DNA from 2 places in the Paenibacillus sp. FSL R10-2736 genome. Region 2 is predicted to be linked to the other one. Evidence: predicted binding sites of a transcription regulator. Region 2 holds the regulator's gene; the other holds the start of a gene.
The links. Region 2 encodes CtsR, which represses protease genes until heat stress. Its sites were predicted from a motif close to ATGGTCAATAAAGGTCAAACA; they were not measured.

Region 1 (10,078 bases), on a different contig from region 2:
GCATTATGAGCCTTGCGATCAGTTCCGGTACGGAGATTTATATCAGCGCAGATGGCGCAGATGCGGAACAAGCTGTAACCGCTTTGACAAGTCTTGTAAGTAAGGAAGAACTCGAGAATCAATAAATGGTACACGTCTTACCGAAAGCCCTTAGGGGCTTTTTTTCATATTATTTATGTATAAGGGGAGATACACAGATGCAGATCCAAGGCAGTGAGGTAACATTAGTGGAGCCTACAGAAGCTCTCAGAGAGCCCTATCTGGCATTTTATGAAGAGTGGAAGGCCAGCGGAGAATCATTCGTTCCCTGGGTAGTCGAGATCGATCCTGCTGACTTTGCCGGGATGCTTCAGTCTCTGCGTGAGCATGCCGGCGGTGTGAATATCAAAGACGGATGGGTGAGCAGTTCAACCTTCTGGCTGGTGACAACGGATCAGCGGGTGGTGGGTGCCGTGAACATCAGACACCGGCTGACGGAAGCGTTACTCCGTACAGGCGGGCATATCGGCTATGGCGTGGTCCCTTCGGAGCGCAGACAGGGGTATGCCAGTGAACTTCTGAAGCAGGCCCTCGTGAAAGCTGCTGAACTGGGTATAGAGAAGTCACTCGTGGTCTGCGACGCCGTCAATACAGCATCGGAACGGACGATCCGCAAGAATGGCGGAGTAGAGGATAGCGAATATATTGAGGAGGACGGAAATGTCATCCGGCGTTTCTGGATAGAGACGGAATAAATTATTAAATAACGTACATAGGGTATGCAACTTTTGCCATGCTGGTCCGTCTAGAGGGTACCAACACTTAAAGAAACGAAAGGGGATGGCAAGCATGATGAAATTTGGCAAATCAATCGGAGCAGTGCTGCTGGCAGGAAGCTTGATTATAGGAGGAATGGGGCTGAGCGGGGTGCTAAAAGGTCCTGAAAAGGCTTACGCTGCCGATGAGGTGCAGAAGAATATTGTGAACGTAGTCGGTAAAGGCGAACTTGCGATCAAACCGGATATCGTCTATCTCTCCATCGGGGTAACTACCACGGCTGATACTGCACAAGAGGCGCAGAAGGGTACCGCGGCAAAGATTGCGAAGCTGACTGCATTATTCAAGACAACCTGGGGAATTGCGGACAAGGATATTCAGAGCACGCAGTTCTATGTACAGCCTAATTACGTCTATAGCGAAAAGGAAGGCCAGCAGGTTAAAGGCTATAATGCCCAGCATACGCTGAAGATTTCCTACCGTGATCTGACTAAGGTAGGACAATTGCTGGATGCAGCATCGACGGCAGGCGCGAACAATATCGGCAATGCAAGCTTTGCGATCGAAGATCCATCAGCCTTTGAAGCACAGGTTATCGAAAAAGCAATGCAGAATGCAGATGTAAAAGCGGCAGCGATTGCTAAAGCGGCGAAACGCGGACTCGGGCAGGTGGTAACGGTCATTCAGAACGACGACGGGAATAACCCGGTTGTCTTCGTTGAACAGGCCGCCATGTCCAAAGCAGCGAATGATTCAGCTGCCGGAAGCTCCGTTGAACCCGGAGAAGTTAAAGTAACCACTCAGCTGAGCGTAACCTATGAATTGAAATAAAGTGACCGCGAAGAGGCGCTTGCTCTGCTGTTTATGGCAGGGCGGGCGCCTTTTTTAGAAGAAATTTTCTTTGAAATCTCTCAAATTGTTTAAATAAATGTAATAAGGTTGATAGAAAGACTCTTCAATCCTTAAGAAACTGTAAAGCGCATTGTAACATCCGCCGACCTTCTTATCCCTATAATAGGAAGAGTGAAGCTGAGGGAACACATCACGTCATAATACATCGCACCAGCGGAAGGGGAAGAACAACAATGAAAATGAATGATACTTCGAAGAAATACGCCCGTAAATGGGGCGCAGGAATGATTGCAGCGGGAATGCTGCTCGGTGGAGCCGCAATACCGGCAGGTATAACTCAGGCAGCTCCAGCAGCTGCTCAGGTGAAGGCTGCATCCTCCCCTGTAGTACTGAAGGTAAACGGCAAGATTGCAGCGCAGAAGGGGCTTTTCCAGGACGGAAAGGTATGGATTCCGGTAACGTTTATGCGCGATGCGCTGGGGATGCCGCTATCTTATGATAAAGCTGAGAAGACGTATACCATCGGTACAGGTACTACACAAACTAAACTGACGGTTACTGAATACTATACTACGATTAAAGTGAACAATTATTTTATCGGCGAATATGAAGTGAAGAATATGGATAACCGCTTCTATGTTTCGTTTGACCTGCTCAGCGATTACTTAGGCTACAAGGGTGACTGGAGTGCCGCTACGGGACGGCTCAATGTGATGAAGAGAACGCAAAATGCGGTAACTATAAAGACTGAGAGCTATGTTAAGGACCATAAAGATGCACCAATCAAGCTGGATTATCCGCAGGTCAGCGGCCTGGCCAGTGCCGGGGCGGAGAAGGCGATTAATGATACGATCAAACAGACCGTGCTGAAATATGCGGCGGAAGCCGAAGATCAGATCTCCAAGAAAAGTGAGGATGACCGGCCGTATGAATTCGAAGGCGGTTATGTGGTCACTTATAATCAGGATGGCGTGCTTAGTCTGATTACTAACCAGTACGGGTATACCGGCGGTGCACATGGATCGACTATCCGCAATGCCTTTACCTTCTCACTTAAAGACGGCAAGCGCCTGCTGCTGGGGGATTTGTTCAAGGCTAATCCTAACTACAAGAAACAGCTGAATGCCAAGGTATCTACTGAAATCAAAGCAAACGGAGGTTATCTGGGAGGATTCACAGGCCTGAATACAGAGAAATACTTCTATCTGAAAGAGGGCAAGGCCGTGCTCTTCTTCCAGCAATATGAGTATACTGCATACGCTACAGGCTTCCCGGAGGTAATCTTTAGCTTCAAAGAGCTGCTGCCGGACGGAAGCAGTCCGTTCGCTGCACTGAAATAATATAGTAGTTTCATATATCCTGCCCATGCGTTTCCTCCGGAGACATGAGGGCAGGATTTTTTTTGCGGGCCTATTAAGGTCGCCCTGCCGTTACCACATCCCCCGGGCAGTCATAAGCTAAAGAAAGCAAGCAGCTTATAGCGGGGAGGGAAGGCTATGGTCTATCAGTATACGGCCATTGGAGATTCATTAACGACCGGGTTCGGGGCGCTGCCCGGGAACGGATTTGTCCCCGTCTACCGCCGGATGGCGGAAGGGCGGCTGCAGACTCCGGTTGCTTCAGCGAATCTAGGAGTGAACGGTCTGACAACAGCGGGGCTGGAGCAGCGTCTCAAGACAGATGGCGGTTTTCGTTCTGCGGTTAAGGATGCAGAGATCATTACCGTCTCTATCGGCGGCAATGATCTGATTAAGGCTGCCAAAGCCGCGGCGGGGAGGCCAGGTGAGCTGAATGGGTATCTGCAAAAAGCACTCCGGGACTGCAAACGGAATTTCAGTGATATTATGAGTACTCTGTCACAGCTGAAGGCGGGCACGCGAAGTCCTTACATTATCCGGATAGTAGGCCTCTATAATCCGTATCCTCAGGTGGATGCGGCCACAGATTGGGTGAGGCAGTTCAACCGTTATGCTGCCGGCTACAGCAGTTATGCTGTAGGGTTTGCTTCCATTTATCATGAATTTGCCGGCAATGAGCGGGGGCTGCTGTTCCTGGATCATATCCATCCGAACGGCAGGGGCTACCGGGTAATCGCCGGCAAGCTGGATGCCCTGGGATATGGAAGTTTGAGATGAATTATCAGTATATATGCCAAATAAAGAGGCTGCCGCAGACCTGTAGGTCCGTGGCAGCCTCTTTATGTGTTGATGAAATATAGTAATTAAACGCCAGTCGGCAATGTCTTCTCAATGACTTTATCGACAATGCCATATTCAGCTGCATCGGCAGCACTCATGAAGTAGTCGCGGTCGGTATCCTTCTCGATCTTCTCGATCGGCTGGCCCGTACGTTCGGACAGGATACGGTTCAGCTTCTCGCGCAGCTTGATGATGCGGCGGGCGCGGATTTCAATATCCGAAGCCTGACCCTGGGCACCGCCGAGCGGCTGGTGAATCATAATTTCGCTGTTCGGCAAGGCAAAGCGCTTGCCCTTGGCGCCGGCGTTCAGCAGGAAGGCTCCCATGGAAGCGGCCATCCCAACACAGATGGTGGATACATCCGGTTTAATGTACTGCATTGTATCAAATATAGCCATACCCGCTGTAATGGAACCGCCAGGGCTGTTTACATACAGGTGAATATCCTTATCCGGATCCTCGGCAGCCAGGAAGAGCATTTGTGCGATGATGGAATTGGCTACCACGTCATTAACCTCCGTTCCAAGGAAAATGATGCGGTCCTTCAGCAGGCGGGAATAGATGTCATAAGCGCGCTCACCGCGGTTGCTCTGTTCTACTACCATAGGAATATAACTCACGTGGAAAACCTCCTTGAAATTGGTGCTTCGAATGTGTTCATTTTTTACTGTTACCGTATTAACCACATGATAAACAAATTCAAACAAAAAGTCAAAGAAAGTCAAACTTAGATTCAAAAAAAGAGCCATCATGCGGCTCTTTGGTTAAATATAGTATAAGTATTGCTAAATTATGTACAAAAGTGAAAATAATGGCGCGCCCGCCAAGAATCGAACTTGGATCTCAGGCTTCGGAGGCCTACGTCATATCCATTGGACCACGGGCGCAACAGAAATTATTATAATACACTTATTGCATAAAAGCAACGTGTAAAACCCGTCGTGCAAAAAATAGTTTTTCCGGCTCCCAGGCAGATGATAGCTTCCCACTTGACAGTCAGGTGATGGAGGTTTTCAGGCATGTGCTTAAGGGCGTGGTTACCTCTCACAGATCGGCAGATGTATAAGATGAAACGGGTCTGAGAATTATAGTCTCGGAACACTTGCACTTGGCGTCAGTTTTGGGTAGAATATGGGTGGGACTTAAAAAGTTAACCCGGGACATTTTGAGACCACGAACAAGGGAAAAGAGAAAGACGAAGTTGCAGGAGTGAAAGCATGCGTAATTTATTGGAAATCCAAAAGCAGCTTCTGCCTGATCTCATGGAAACCCTTAAGAGACGGTATACGATTCTACATCAGATCATGCTGTCCGATATTATTGGGCGCAGAACGCTTGCCGCCTCGCTTGATATGACCGAGCGGGTGCTGCGCGCCGAGACGGATCTTCTGAAATCGCAAGGGCTCATTGAGATCGAGAGCGTCGGCATGCGCATTAGCGAAGCCGGTCGCAGACTGCTTGACCTGCTGGAGCCGATCGCCAAGAGCCTCTTCGGCCTGGATGATCTGGAAGAGAAAATTCGTACTACGTACGGTCTCAGTAAAGTAGTTGTTGTACCTGGCGACTGCGAGACCTCGCTGTTCACCAAACGTGAACTGGGGCGTGCAGGTTCGAAGGCACTGCTCAGTGTACTGCGCAGTGACGATACGATTGCCGTTACAGGCGGATCGACCCTGGCCGAAATGGCCGATCAGTTGACCCCGCCGCTATCCCTTTCCTATAAGAACGCCTGGGTAGTTCCGGCGCGCGGAGGACTGGGAGAGAGCATGGAGATCCAAGCCAACACCATTGCTTCGACCATGGCCAAACGGATTGGTGCCAATTACCGTCTGCTGCATGTGCCTGATCTGCTCAGCGGCGATGCCTATCAGTCGCTCGCACTGGACTCCAATATTGGAGAGATTGTGCAGATTATCCGCAGATCGCGTATTATTGTGCATGGAATTGGCGATGCCATTGAAATGACTCACCGCCGCAAGCTGGACCCCGGTACAATCTCAGAGATTCAGGACGAGGGTGCGGTAGCCGAATCGTTCGGATATTATTTCAATGAGAATGGCGAGGTGGTTCATACCATGCTGACCATGGGGCTGCGCCTGGAAGACATTATCCGTACAGAAGTCGTCATCGGTATTGCCGGCGGCAAACGCAAGGCTAAGGCCATTCATGCGATGCTGCGGTTCGGCCAAGAGGATATTCTCGTAACAGACGAGGCGGCTGCTGTCGAAATCGGCAAAGAAATCGACAAACAGTTGCAAGAGGTCCTATAGATTCCATTTTATGGGACGCGCTCAAAGGTATTATGCATTATACTTAACCTTGTTGTCTTGACGAGCCTCACGGCTTGTCTTGAATAAATAAAACGAAATCTAGGAGGAACTATTCAATGAGTGTAAAAGTTGGTATTAACGGTTTTGGACGTATTGGACGCCTTGCATTCCGCCGTATTCAAAATGTAGAAGGTATCGAAGTGGTAGCAATCAATGACTTGACTGACGCTAAGATGCTTGCTCATTTGCTTAAATATGATACAACTCAAGGTAAATTCCAAGGCGATGTTGAAGTTCACGACGGCTTCTTCAAAGTTAACGGTAAAGATGTTAAGGTTCTGGCGAACCGCAACCCTGAAGAACTTCCTTGGGGAGAGCTTGGCGTTGATATCGTTCTGGAATGCACAGGTTTCTTCACAACTAAAGAAGCAGCTGAAAAGCACCTTAAAGGCGGAGCTAAGAAAGTAGTTATTTCCGCTCCAGCTACAGGCGACATGAAGACTGTTGTTTACAACGTTAACGATGACATCCTTGACGGTAGCGAAACAGTAATCTCCGGCGCATCTTGCACAACGAACTGTCTGGCTCCTATGGCCAAAGTTCTGAACGACAAATTCGGTATCATCGAAGGCTTGATGACTACTATCCACGCTTACACAGGTGACCAGAATACACTTGATGCTCCACACGCTAAAGGCGACTTCAGACGTGCCCGCGCTGCTGCTGAGAACATCATCCCTAACACTACCGGTGCTGCTAAAGCAATCGGCCTGGTAATTCCAGAGCTTAAAGGCAAACTTGACGGTGCAGCACAACGTGTGCCTGTAGCTACTGGTTCCCTGACTGAGCTGGTTACTGTTCTGGATAAGAGCGTAACTGTTGAAGAAATCAACGCAGCAATGAAAGAAGCTTCCGATCCAGAAACTTACGGATACACTGAAGATGAAATCGTATCTTCCGACATCAAGGGTATGACTTTCGGTTCCCTGTTCGATGCTACACAAACTAAAGTCCTGACTGTTGGCGACAAACAACTGGTTAAAACCGTTGCTTGGTATGACAATGAAATGTCCTACACTGCACAGCTCGTTCGTACTTTGGAGAAATTCGCTAAACTTGCTCAATAATACCGATTTTATATAGGCAGTACAATAGAGCGGAAACAATGAAAGTCTGTTTCCGCTCTTTCTAAATGAAATGGATTCGTGAATGAACCAATTTTGGGTGTGGAGGAAATGTTAATCATGAACAAAAAAAGTGTCCGTGATGTAGAAGTAAAAGGCAAACGCGTATTCGTGCGTGTGGATTTCAACGTGCCAGTGGAAGACGGTAAGATCACTGATGATACCCGTATCCGCGAAACCCTTCCAACAATTAAATACCTGATTGAGAACGGTGCAAAGGTCATTCTGGCCAGCCATATGGGCCGTCCTAAAGGTGAATTCGTCGATTCCATGCGGTTGACTTCCGCAGCTGTACGTCTGTCCGAATTGCTCGGCAAACCGGTAGCCAAAGCTGATGAAGCGATTGGCGAAGCGGTAAAAGCACAAATCGCTGAACTGAACGAAGGCGACGTGCTTGTGCTTGAGAATGTCCGTTTTTATAAAGGTGAAGAAAAGAACGATCCTGAACTGGCTAAGCAGTTCGCTGAACTGGCTGACCTGTTCGTCAATGACGCATTCGGTGCGGCTCACCGTGCCCATGCTTCGACAGAAGGCATCGCTCACTTCCTGCCTGCAGTATCCGGCCTTCTGATGGAGAAGGAATTGTCCGTTCTGGGCAAAGCCCTGTCCAATCCTGAACGTCCTTTCACTGCGATCATCGGCGGTTCCAAAGTTAAAGACAAAATTGACGTGATCGACAACCTGCTGACTCTGGCTGACAACGTATTGATTGGCGGCGGCCTTTCTTACACCTTCACCAAGGCACAAGGTTACGAAATCGGAAATTCTTTGGTAGACAACGACAAAATCGAAGCGGCGCTTGGATTTATCGAAAAAGCCAAAGCACTGGGCAAAAACTTTGTGCTTCCGGTTGACGTAGTTATCGCGGACAAGTTCGGCGCAGATGCCAACACCAAAATTGTAGATGTGACTGAAATTCCTGCTGGCTGGGAAGGTCTGGACATCGGTCCTAAAACCCGTGAAATTTATGCCGATATCATCAAAAACTCCAAGCTGGTTGTTTGGAACGGACCTATGGGCGTATTTGAAATTGATATCTTCGCTGAAGGTACAATTGCTGTAGCTCAGGCTTGCGCAACTACCGAAGGCTACACAGTTATCGGCGGTGGTGATTCCGCAGCAGCAGCAGAGAAATTCCACCTCGCAGACCAAATGGATCATATCTCCACTGGCGGCGGCGCATCACTCGAGTTCATGGAAGGTAAGGCACTTCCAGGCGTAGAAGCACTGAACGACAAGTAAGACGTAGAAGGTAGAAGGAGGCAATCCATTACTATGAGTAGAACACCTATCATTGCCGGCAACTGGAAAATGTTCAAAACTGTTCCGGAAGCCGAAGGCTTCATCGCTGAAATCAAAGGCCAGGCGGAAGTTGAAGGCGTAGAGACTGTAATCTGCGCACCTTTCACTAACCTGCCTGCACTTGTTGCAGCGGTACAAGGCACCAGCATCAAAATTGGTGCTCAGAACCTTCACTTCGAAGATAACGGTGCTTACACAGGCGAGATCAGCGGTGTAATGCTGAAGGATCTCGGCGTGGAATACGTTATTATCGGCCACTCCGAACGCCGTGCATACTTCGGTGAAACGGACGAAATCGTCAACAAAAAAATGCATGCGGCATTCCGCCATGGCATTACTCCAATTGTCTGTGTAGGCGAAAAGCTCGAAGAGCGCGAAGCGGACCAGACTAAAGATGTATGCAAAGTGCAGACTGAAGCGGCATTTGCCGGCCTTAGCGCGGAACAGGCAGCAAGCGTAGTTATCGCTTATGAGCCTATCTGGGCTATTGGTACGGGTAAATCCTCTACTTCCCAGGATGCTAATGAAGTTATTGCTTACATCCGTACCCTTGTAAAAGGCCTGTACGATGAAGCAACTGCTGAAGCTGTCCGTATCCAATACGGCGGCAGCGTGAAGCCTGAGAATGTAACGGAGTACATGAGTCAAAGCGACATCGACGGCGCTCTAGTCGGCGGTGCCAGCCTGCAGCCTGCTTCCTTCGTTTCACTCGTTGAGGGGGCGAAATAAGAATGTCAGCACCAAAACCTGTAGCTCTAATCATCATGGACGGTTTCGGTTTGCGTAATACGGATGAAGGCAACGCAGTTGCCCAAGCCAACAAACCGAACTACGACCGTTACCTGAAACAATATCCGAACACTACACTTACCGCTTGCGGTGAAGCTGTAGGTCTGCCGGAAGGACAAATGGGCAACTCTGAAGTAGGGCACCTTAACATCGGCGCAGGCCGGATCGTATACCAGGATCTGACCCGCATCGATAAGTCTATCCGTGATGGGGAATTCTTCGAGAACGAAACGCTGGTTGCTGCGGTGAGAAGCGCCAAAACAACCGGCAAAAAGCTTCACCTCTATGCACTTGTATCCGATGGCGGCGTGCACAGTCACATTAACCACCTGTTCGCGATGCTCGATCTGGCCAAAAAAGAAGATTTGCATGAAGTTTATATTCATGCCTTCATGGATGGCCGCGACGTACCACCCGACAGTGGACAGAAGTTCATTCAGGAACTGGTATCCAAGATCGAAGAGGTTGGCGTAGGTACGATTGCTACGGTATCCGGACGTTATTATGCCATGGACCGTGACAAACGCTGGGAACGTGTAGAGAAAGCTTATCGTGCAATGGTGTATGGCGAAGGCCCTAAATATACCGATGCACTTCAGGCAATCACTGGATCTTACCAGAATTCTGTGTATGATGAATTTGTAGAGCCAAGTGTGATTGTAGATAGCCTGGGCAACCCGGTTGCGACAGTGGAAAGCGGCGATTCTGTCATTTTCCTTAACTTCCG
Region 2 (10,078 bases):
ACCAGCGAGCCGGGTACGATACCACCGCCAAGCACACGGTTAAGCTCTCCGATGCCTGTCAGGATACGCGGCTCTTTGTCACTTTCTATATTTATGATCGATTGCGCCTTTTCTTTACTCTGAAAAATAGGTGCATTCATGCCCTGGGTTTTGACTACGCTTTCCGTTTCTTCCACCATTGAGTTCCATTCCTGGCAGCCCGGGCATTTCCCGAACCATTTCGGTGATTCGTAACCACATTCGGTGCAGAAAAATTTTGTTTTTGGTTTGGCCATGTGCGCTCCTTACGGTCCGAACTTGCTAAAATTGCGGATAATTTTCTCTTAATCAAAGTTTACCATTTCTGCACACTGAACGAAAGGTCACTTAAGATCTACTTTTCGTTTGCGTCCTCCTTAACCTGCCTGATTCAGGGCAGAATTAATCACTCCGGACATATAAAAGCTCCCGCCCCTCTATACGGAGGAGCGGGAGCTTTGTTTCATATTGCTGGAAAATTATTCAGTTTCGACTTCCTTCTCTTCCTTCTCCAGAGAGAGCTCGGCCGGCACTTCTACTTTGGTTACCACAAGCTCACCGTTCACCTCATCAATGTTGAGGGAGTCACCTTTCTTGATGTTGCCCTTAAGCAGCTCTTCGGAAAGGCGGTCTTCGATGTGCTTCTGAATCGCCCGGCGGAGCGGGCGGGCACCGAAGGCCGGGTCATAGCCCTCTTTGGCCAGGAATGCCTTGGCGCCGTCGGTAAGCAGGAAGTCTACATCATATTCACGCAGACGCTTGCGCAGCTCCTCGGACATCAGGGTAACGATCTCGGCGATATGCTTCTCATCCAGAGAGTGGAAGACAATAATCTCGTCGATCCGGTTCAGGAACTCAGGGCGGAAGCTCTTCTTCAGCTCTTCCATTACCTTGCCCTTCATATTGCCGTAATCGGCACCGGCATCCTGTACCGCGGTGAAGCCCAGAGTCGAATTCTTGCGGATCGCTTGTGCACCTACGTTAGAGGTCAGGATAATTAAGGTATTGCGGAAATCGACTACACGGCCTTTGGAGTCGGTCAGACGGCCGTCTTCCAGTACCTGCAGCAGAATATTGAATACTTCAGGGTGAGCCTTCTCAATCTCATCCAGCAGGACCACGGAATACGGTTTGCGGCGTACCTTCTCAGTCAGCTGTCCGCCTTCTTCATATCCTACATAGCCTGGAGGCGCCCCGACCAGACGGGATGTAGAGTGCTTCTCCATGTACTCCGACATATCGATACGGATTACCGCATTCTCGTCACCGAACATTGCTTCGGCAAGTGCCCGCGCCAGCTCGGTTTTACCGACCCCGGTTGGACCAAGGAAGATGAAGGAGCCCATTGGACGTTTCGGATCCTTCAGACCCGCACGCGCCCGGCGGAGTGCCCGGCTGACAGCCTTAACGGCTTCATCCTGCCCGATTACACGTTCATGCAGCAAAGACTCCATGTTCAGCAAACGGTCTGTCTCTTCTTCCTTCAGCTTGCTGACCGGAATTCCGGTCCAGCTGGCAACCACCTGTGCGATATCCTCAGGTGTAACCTGGGAGTCCGTACGGCCCTGTTTCTCTTTCCACTGGTTCTTCGTTGTGTCCAGCTCTTCACGGATCTTCTGCTCGGTATCGCGCAGCGCTGCAGCCTTCTCGAATTCCTGGCTTTGTACAGCGGAATCCTTCTCCTTGCGGATATCATCCAGACGCATTTCGAGTTCCTTCAGATTGGGCGGGATCGTGTAAGAGTTAAGTCTTACCTTGGAGCCTGCTTCATCAATCAGGTCAATCGCTTTGTCCGGCAGGAACCGGTCAGGAATATAGCGGTCAGACAGCTTCACAGCTTCCACAATAGCTTCATCCGTAATCTTCACCCGGTGATGGGCTTCATAACGGTCCCGAAGACCGAATAAGATCTGTACAGCTTCTGCAGGAGAAGGCTGATCCACCGTAATCGGCTGGAAGCGGCGTTCAAGTGCAGCGTCTTTCTCAATGTATTTGCGGTATTCGTCAAGTGTTGTCGCACCGATGCACTGCAGTTCACCACGGGCCAGAGCGGGCTTCAGGATGTTGGAGGCATCAATTGCACCTTCCGCACCACCAGCTCCGATCAGGGTATGCAACTCATCGATGAAGAGCACGATATTGCCTGCCTGGCGAATCTCATCCATGATTTTTTTGAGGCGGTCCTCGAACTCACCGCGGTATTTCGTACCTGCAACTACAGAACCCATATCCAGGGTCATTACGCGTTTGTCGCGCAAGGTTTCCGGAATTTCATTATTGATGATCTTTTGGGCCAGGCCTTCAGCAATTGCTGTTTTACCAACCCCTGGCTCACCGATCAGTACCGGATTATTCTTGGTACGGCGGCTGAGCACCTGAATAACACGTTCAATTTCCTTGCTGCGGCCGATAACCGGGTCGAGGTTACCGTCCTTGGCATAGGCAGTCAAGTCACGGGCCAGACCATCCAGCGTTGGTGTGCTGACATTAACCGGAGCACCGCTATGGCTTGAAGTGGCTTCACTGCTGCCCAGAAGCTGCAGCACCTGCTGACGGGCCTTATTCAAGCTGATACCGAGATTATTCAGCACGCGGGCAGCTACGCCCTCTCCTTCACGGATGAGTCCGAGCAGGATATGCTCTGTGCCCACGTACGTATGTCCCAGCTTGCGGGCTTCGTCCATAGACAGCTCGATAACTTTTTTGGCACGAGGAGTATAAGCGATGTTGGTCGGTTGTTCCTGACCTCTGCCAATCAGCGTTTCCACTTCATCCTGAATCTTCTCAAGCCCCAGACCGAGTCCGATCAGTGCCTTGGCGGCAATGCCGTCACCTTCACGAATCAGTCCGAGCAAAATATGTTCTGTCCCAATGTTGTTGTGTCCCAAACGTACGGCTTCTTCCTGCGCCAGCGCCAGCACCTTTTGTGCGCGTTCCGTAAATCTTCCAAACATCATATCTCCTGCACCTCCACGGATAATATATATCTATAATTAATGTTGTGATCCCAGTGTTTCCCGGAGCAGCTTCGCCCGGTACATATCGCGTTCGGTGGACGAAAGCTCGTCGCCGAACAGCTTTTGCAGAAAGCCCGGCTGAGTCTTGACATTCAGCTCATTAAGCACTGAAATCGAAGGCCCTTCCAGTATCCCCAAATCTACACCAAGCCTCAGATCGGAGAGCCGCTGTGCAGACTCTTTAAGCTCCATCACAGCCGCGTAGGCTAGAATCCCGTATGAACGTTTGATGCGGTCGGTAATCCGCAGGGCGGAATCCACAAGCAGGCGTTCACGCGCGTTCCGCTCATGCTCTATAATCTGGGTGACTACGCTGTGGAGATTCTCAATAATCTCATTCTCGGTCTGGCCGAGCGTAATCTGGTTCGAGATCTGAAAGATATTCCCTACTGCTTCGCTCCCTTCACCATAAATTCCTCTAACGGTAAGACCGACCTGATTAACTGCGGATAGAATCCGGTTGATCTGATGGGTCATAACCAGTGCCGGCAGATGAACCATTACCGAGGCTCTGAGCCCGGTTCCCACATTGGTGGGACAACTGGTCAGGTATCCTCTGCGGTCATCAAAAGCGTAATTGACAGCAGCCTCAAAGATATCGTCGATGGCTGTGGCCCTTACCCAGGCTTCTCTGACCTGCAGACCCGGAAACAGGCATTGAATGCGGAGATGATCCTCTTCGTTGATCATAATGCTGACTGACTCGTCCTCATTAAGAATGACTGCTCCGCCTTTGGAATCATCAGCCAGATTAGGACTGATCAGATGCTTCTCCACCAGTACTTTTTTATCCAGCTCATCGAGCTCATCCAGCTTCAGCAGCTGAAAGTTGCCGAAATCCGCAGAGGCTTCTCCCTGAAATACAGGAGCAAGCTGCTCCAGCACCTCTTCCGACTGCTGCGCAGACGCCAATAGCGGGAAAGGAAGGTGCTCCAGATTACGGGCGATACGCATGCGGCTGCTGATAACAATCTCGGAATGACTCCCGCCGCAGCGCATCCAGTCACTAAGTGCTTGTTCGGTAAACCGGAGACTTGACATGTGGAATCCCCTCCTATATATCAAAGACTTTACTCTTGTGGCATTTCTTTTTCAAGTTTGCGGATTCTGTCCCTCAGCTCGGCTGCAGTTTCAAACTCCTCCTGCATAATGCTCTGCTGTAATTCCTGTTTCAGCTCATCAATTTGACGTTTACACATGATCTGTGCACCCGCCCGTTTGGGAAGCTTACCCACATGGGCCGTACTTCCGTGTACCCGTCTGAAGAGCGGGTCCAGCGTGCTGTCAAAATATTTGTAGCAGGAGCTGCAGCCGAACCGTCCAAGCTTGCTGAACTGTGAGTAGGTCATACCGCAGTTCTCACACTGCAGCCCCTGCACAGTCTGTGCGGCCTCTGACTTGCCCTTGCCTGCGCTCTCCAGATCAAGCAGTCCGGAAAGCAAGCTGTGTATGGAGAATCCTCCGGCAGTACCGGGGATAAGCTCCCCCTTTTCCCGCGCACAGCTTTCACAAATATGAAATTCTGTCTTCTCTCCGTTCACGATCTTCGTGAAGTGGAGTGTAGCCGGTTTGACCCCGCATTCCTGGCATAGCATGAGCGGTGTCCCTCCCTCACATTTTGACAATTATTTGCCTAACAAAGAGATTAGCATGGCCTTCATTAGCTTGGCACGAATCTCATCCCGGTACGGCAGATTAACCGTCAGGCATTCCCGGGAAACAGCGGACCGCATAAGACACGCTTCACGCTTGGAGAGAAAACGGGCCTCCTCCAGCTGATAAATCAGTCCTTCGGCGGAATTCTGGTCAATATCATTCCCTATTGTGGAGTTCAGATGTGCATACAGTGCCACATTCTGAGGCAGCTCGAAGCGCTGAATCCGGATATACCCTCCACCGCCGCGTTTGCTCTCCACTACATATCCCTTTTCCAAAGTAAAGCGTGTACTGATGACGTAATTGATCTGCGACGGCACACAGGAGAACTGGTCCGCCAGATCATTGCGCTGAATTTCCACCGTACCTTCGGGACTTTCATGCAAAATATTCTTCAGATATTGTTCAATAATATCGGAGATATTACGCATCACTCATCCTCCAGTGTGTAAGCCTTGGTTAAGCTTGTGCTGTGTCAACGTCCGCCGTCCATACATAGCTCTAAAGAATTTAACCCGGGGACTGAAGTGCGAATCGGCTGCAATAGCCTTCGTACTGAGCCTGACCACCAACTGTTACAATCCTAAGAGCACTGCTGTCGACCTCGCGTTGACTTTGACTTTCTTTGACTTTTTTCATATTATAACATATTCTCACTGAATTCCAAGGGGTTGCTCTTATTTTTTACTTTTTAGTCGCAATGTATTCCGAATAGCTTCACTAATCCCATTGCAAGGGGATATGTATATTAGGCTCCTCTGCTTCTACAATAAGCGGAAGAGCCTTCAGGCTTGTCAGAAAAAATCAAATAAAGCCGTTTGCGCCTGCGGGATCAGCCTCTCCAGCCAATCTACAGCTTCATGTGTACCAGATAACTGTCCATACCGGGCCATTTCAACTGGACGTCTATATCCCATCAACAGCGCGGTAAGTGTACCAATACTGCATATAAGATCAGCGTTTGATCTGTCTCCCGGGATCTGAATAAATGATACCTCCCCATGTTCAGCTACTGTCCAACGCCACAGGCCGTCATTCCAGGGGGCATGCTCATCTTCAATATAAAGCAGCCGTTCCCGGATACCGCTCAGCGCATGGAAAGACAAATTCTCTATAAAGGCTTGGGCGTTGACAATGCGTGCCATGAAGTACGGATAATTCTCCTGGGCAATTCGCGGGTCGGGAAGCAAATACGGCAGAATGTCATCAGAAGGCACCAGCTTCAATGAAGCTCCGGTGATCATCGAGTCATGGTTGGCCAGAAAAGTCCACAGACCTTGGCGGGCCTTCTCATTCAGATAGACAAATTCATCAATGACCAGTTCTTTGTTCACTATTTTATACAGCACATACCCTTCCGGTTCACTCTGCTCCGAATAAAACACACATTGATGTGTGTCCTCATCGAGTACACTGTCTCTCCACCAGTGTTCATCACGCAGGAGCGTGCCATTATAACGGCTTGCAAAGGAGTTGTACAGCTGCTGTAATATTTCAACATTGGCCGCACCGCGTTTCACAGAACCCTGTATTTCAGCCTTCCGCGGAAATTTATTCACAGGTATGTTGTATTTCTTATATTCACAATAGATCTCCCAGCCGAATTTCCGGTAAAAGGGGATTAAAAACGGGTGCAGAAAAGACAGTGTTTGCCCTGCTTCGTTCATTGTTTGCAGAGCATGGGTCAACAGCTTGGCCACATATCCCTGTCTGCGGTTCTCCGGCCACGTGGCTACACCCGCAATTCCGCCCATAGATACGGGCTTGCCCTGTATGTATGCCTGAAGCGGAAGAAGTACCAGCTTGGCACTTAAACTTGGTCCTTCGAATACTCCCCATATTTGTTCCGGCTTGAACTTCTCTCTGGCGCGTTCCCTGTCTTCTCCGGTCACCTTGTACTGAAAAGCATATTCTGACAAGCCTAAGCCTTCTTCAAAATCATCTGCATGCAATTGCCTTATTTCCATGCTGCTCACCCCAGTTAATGAATTTATAGAGATAGAGTCCAATGGTTGCTCAGATTGAGTATATCAAGCAAATTGTCCAGAAGCTAATGAGGTACAAAAATAGCCCGTGAACAAAAGTTATCCACAGGTTTTGTACAGTAAAACAAAAAACCGGAAAGAGTTTCTTCCCGGCAAAAATTAGTTATCCACGATTCATATTTATCTATCCACAAAATTCACTTTTTATCCACAAAAACAGTGGATTACTTAGGTTTTCTCTTGACTCATTCGCCTGAATATGCGTTTTAGTCCACATTATCAGGGAAAAGACTTCTTCCTGAAATTGTATCCACATGTGCGTAAGTTTTCAGTAGTTACTGAAATTTATCCACAGCTTTTCCACAACCCTGCACAAACCAAAAAAACCATTGTCGATTACTCAACAATGGCTTCATGTGCTTGGCGGCGTCCTACTCTCCCAGGACCCTTCGGTCCAAGTACCATCGGCGCTGGAGGGCTTAACGGTCGTGTTCGGGATGGGTACGTGTGGAACCCCTCCGCTATCGCCACCAAACGGGCATTTACAGCGTAAATGCTTCAGGAATTTGATCGCCTGAAAACTGAATCCGAAACGAATCTGCGTTCTTCGAAAATTGGATAAGCCCTCGACCGATTAGTATTGGTCAGCTCCATGCATTGCTGCACTTCCACCTCCAACCTATCTACCTCGTCGTCTTCAAGGGGTCTTACTAATTGGGAAATCTCATCTTGAGGGGGCTTCACGCTTAGATGCTTTCAGCGCTTATCCCGTCCGTACGTAGCTACTCAGCCATGCTCCTGGCGGAACAACTGATGCACCAGCGGTACGTCCATCCCGGTCCTCTCGTACTAAGGACAGCTCCTCTCAAATTTCCTGCGCCCACGACAGATAGGGACCGAACTGTCTCACGACGTTCTGAACCCAGCTCGCGTACCGCTTTAATGGGCGAACAGCCCAACCCTTGGGACCTACTTCAGCCCCAGGATGCGATGAGCCGACATCGAGGTGCCAAACCTCCCCGTCGATGTGGACTCTTGGGGGAGATAAGCCTGTTATCCCCAGGGTAGCTTTTATCCGTTGAGCGATGGCCCTTCCATGCGGTACCACCGGATCACTAAGTCCGACTTTCGTCCCTGCTCGACTTGTAGGTCTCGCAGTCAAGCTCCCTTATGCCTTTGCACTCTGCGAATGATTTCCAACCATTCTGAGGGAACCTTTGAACGCCTCCGTTACTCTTTAGGAGGCGACCGCCCCAGTCAAACTGCCCGCCTGACACGGTCCCCGTACCCGCTTAGGGTACTAGGTTAGAACCTAGATACGATCAGGGTGGTATCCCAACGGCGCCTCCGCAGAAGCTTGCGCTCCTGCCTCTACGGCTCCCACCTATCCTGTACAGATCGTACCCAAATTCAATATCAAGCTGCAGTAAAGCTCCATGGGGTCTTTCCGTCTTGTCGCGGGTAACCTGCATCTTCACAGGTATTAAAATTTCACCGGATCTCTCGTTGAGACAGCGCCCAAGTCGTTACGCCATTCGTGCGGGTCAGAATTTACCTGACAAGGAATTTCGCTACCTTAGGACCGTTATAGTTACGGCCGCCGTTTACTGGGGCTTCGGTTCACAGCTTCGGGTTGCCCCTAACCACTCCCCTTAACCTTCCAGCACCGGGCAGGCGTCAGCCCGTATACTTCGCCTTGCGGCTTCGCACAGACCTGTGTTTTTGCTAAACAGTCGCTTGGGCCTTTTCACTGCGGCCCCCTCGGGCTATTCACCCTACCGAGGCACCTCTTCTCCCGAAGTTACGAGGTCATTTTGCCGAGTTCCTTAACGAGAGTTCTTCCGCGCGCCTTAGAATTCTCTTCTCGCCTACCTGTGTCGGTTTGCGGTACGGGCACCTTCTCCTGGCTAGAGGCTTTTCTTGGCAGTGTGAGATCATGACCTTCGCTACTACAATTTTCGCTCCCCATCACAGCCCAGCCTTATTGATGTGCGGATTTGCCTACACATCAGCCTCACTGCTTAGACGGACATATCCATCAGTCCGCGTCACTACCCTCCTGCGTCACCCCATCGCTCATAGCGGATTACGGTGGTACAGTAATTTCAAACTGTTGTCCTTCGACTACGCCTTTCGGCCTCGCCTTAGGTCCCGACTTACCCTGAGCGGACGAGCCTTCCTCAGGAAACCTTGGGCTTTCGGCGGATCAGATTCTCACTGATCTTTTCGTTACTCATACCGGCATTCTCACTTGTATGCTGTCCAGCGCTCCTTACGGTACACCTTCAACCTACATACAACGCTCCCCTACCCCAGGATCGACTTCACTCCAGCTTCGAAGTTCGTGTTTATCCCCTGAAAGCATTTAGCCAATCATCCCTTCGGATGTTTCTCGGCATCAATGTCATTTCCGGATACACACGCCTCAAAGGCGCAGTGAAGTCGATCCTAGCCATAGCTTCGGTGGTGTGTTTAGCCCCGTTACATTTTCGGCGCAGAGTCACTCGACCAGTGAGCTATTACGCACTCTTTCAATGGTGGCTGCTTCTAAGCCAACATCCTGGTTGTCTGTGCAACTCCACATCCTTTCCCACTTAACACACACTTGGGGACCTTAGCTGATGGTCTGGGCTGTTTCCCTTTTGACAATGGATCTTAGCACTCACTGTCTGACTCCCGGCAAGAAGTTAATGGCATTCGGAGTTTGACTGAGCTTGGTAACCCTTGCGGGCCCCGCACCCAATCAGTGCTCTACCTCCACCACTCCATTCACCGAGGCTAGCCCTAAAGCTATTTCGGGGAGAACCAGCTATCTCCGAGTTCGATTGGAATTTCTCCGCTACCCCCACCTCATCCCCGCATTTTTCAACATGCGTGGGTTCGGGCCTCCAGTGCGTGTTACCGCACCTTCACCCTGGACAGGGGTAGATCACACGGTTTCGGGTCTACGTCCACATACTCAATCGCCCTATTCAGACTCGCTTTCGCTGCGGCTCCGGCTTCTCACCTTAACCTTGCATGTTAAACGTAACTCGCCGGTTCATTCTACAAAAGGCACGCCATCACCCAGTAATAGGGCTCTGACTTTTTGTAAGCACACGGTTTCAGGTTCTATTTCACTCCCCTTCCGGGGTGCTTTTCACCTTTCCCTCACGGTACTGTTTCACTATCGGTCGCCAGGTAGTATTTAGCCTTAGCAGATGGTCCTGCTGGATTCATACGGGGTTTCACGTGCCCCGCACTACTCGGGATCCGTCTCGGAGAGAACACAGTTTAGGCTACAGGGCTTTTACCTCTATCGCGGGCCTTTCCAGACCTCTTCACCTACCATATTCCTTTGTAACTCCATGTGAGACGTCCCACAACCCCAAGGGGCAAGCCCCTTGGTTTAGGCTGTTCCGC

Region 1: clpP (ATP-dependent Clp endopeptidase proteolytic subunit ClpP) is a predicted target of CtsR. The motif match lies at 4,514-4,534, and genes of this name have one in related genera.

What each region holds. Positions count from the first base shown of each region.
Region 1 covers NZ_JBBOBN010000002.1:647,324-657,401, forward strand. Annotated here, with positions in the region: gene NSQ73_RS31055 (HPr family phosphocarrier protein) at 1-125, shown strand, start outside; gene NSQ73_RS31060 (GNAT family N-acetyltransferase) at 198-734, shown strand; gene NSQ73_RS31065 (SIMPL domain-containing protein) at 829-1,587, shown strand; gene NSQ73_RS31070 (PdaC/SigV domain-containing protein) at 1,842-2,948, shown strand; gene NSQ73_RS31075 (GDSL-type esterase/lipase family protein) at 3,105-3,743, shown strand; gene clpP (ATP-dependent Clp endopeptidase proteolytic subunit ClpP) at 3,830-4,426, opposite strand; tRNA gene NSQ73_RS31085 (tRNA-Arg) at 4,619-4,693, opposite strand; gene NSQ73_RS31090 (sugar-binding transcriptional regulator) at 5,024-6,076, shown strand; gene gap (type I glyceraldehyde-3-phosphate dehydrogenase) at 6,193-7,203, shown strand; gene NSQ73_RS31100 (phosphoglycerate kinase) at 7,321-8,502, shown strand; gene tpiA (triose-phosphate isomerase) at 8,536-9,291, shown strand; gene gpmI (2,3-bisphosphoglycerate-independent phosphoglycerate mutase) at 9,294-10,078, shown strand, end outside.
Region 2 covers NZ_JBBOBN010000001.1:249,195-259,272, reverse strand. Annotated here, with positions in the region: gene radA (DNA repair protein RadA) at 1-275, opposite strand, end outside; gene clpC (ATP-dependent protease ATP-binding subunit ClpC) at 498-2,975, opposite strand; gene NSQ73_RS01025 (protein arginine kinase) at 3,012-4,076, opposite strand; gene NSQ73_RS01020 (UvrB/UvrC motif-containing protein) at 4,106-4,630, opposite strand; gene NSQ73_RS01015 (CtsR family transcriptional regulator) at 4,661-5,122, opposite strand; gene NSQ73_RS01010 (GNAT family N-acetyltransferase) at 5,486-6,658, opposite strand; rRNA gene rrf (5S ribosomal RNA) at 7,095-7,211, opposite strand; rRNA gene NSQ73_RS01000 (23S ribosomal RNA) at 7,291-10,078, opposite strand, start outside.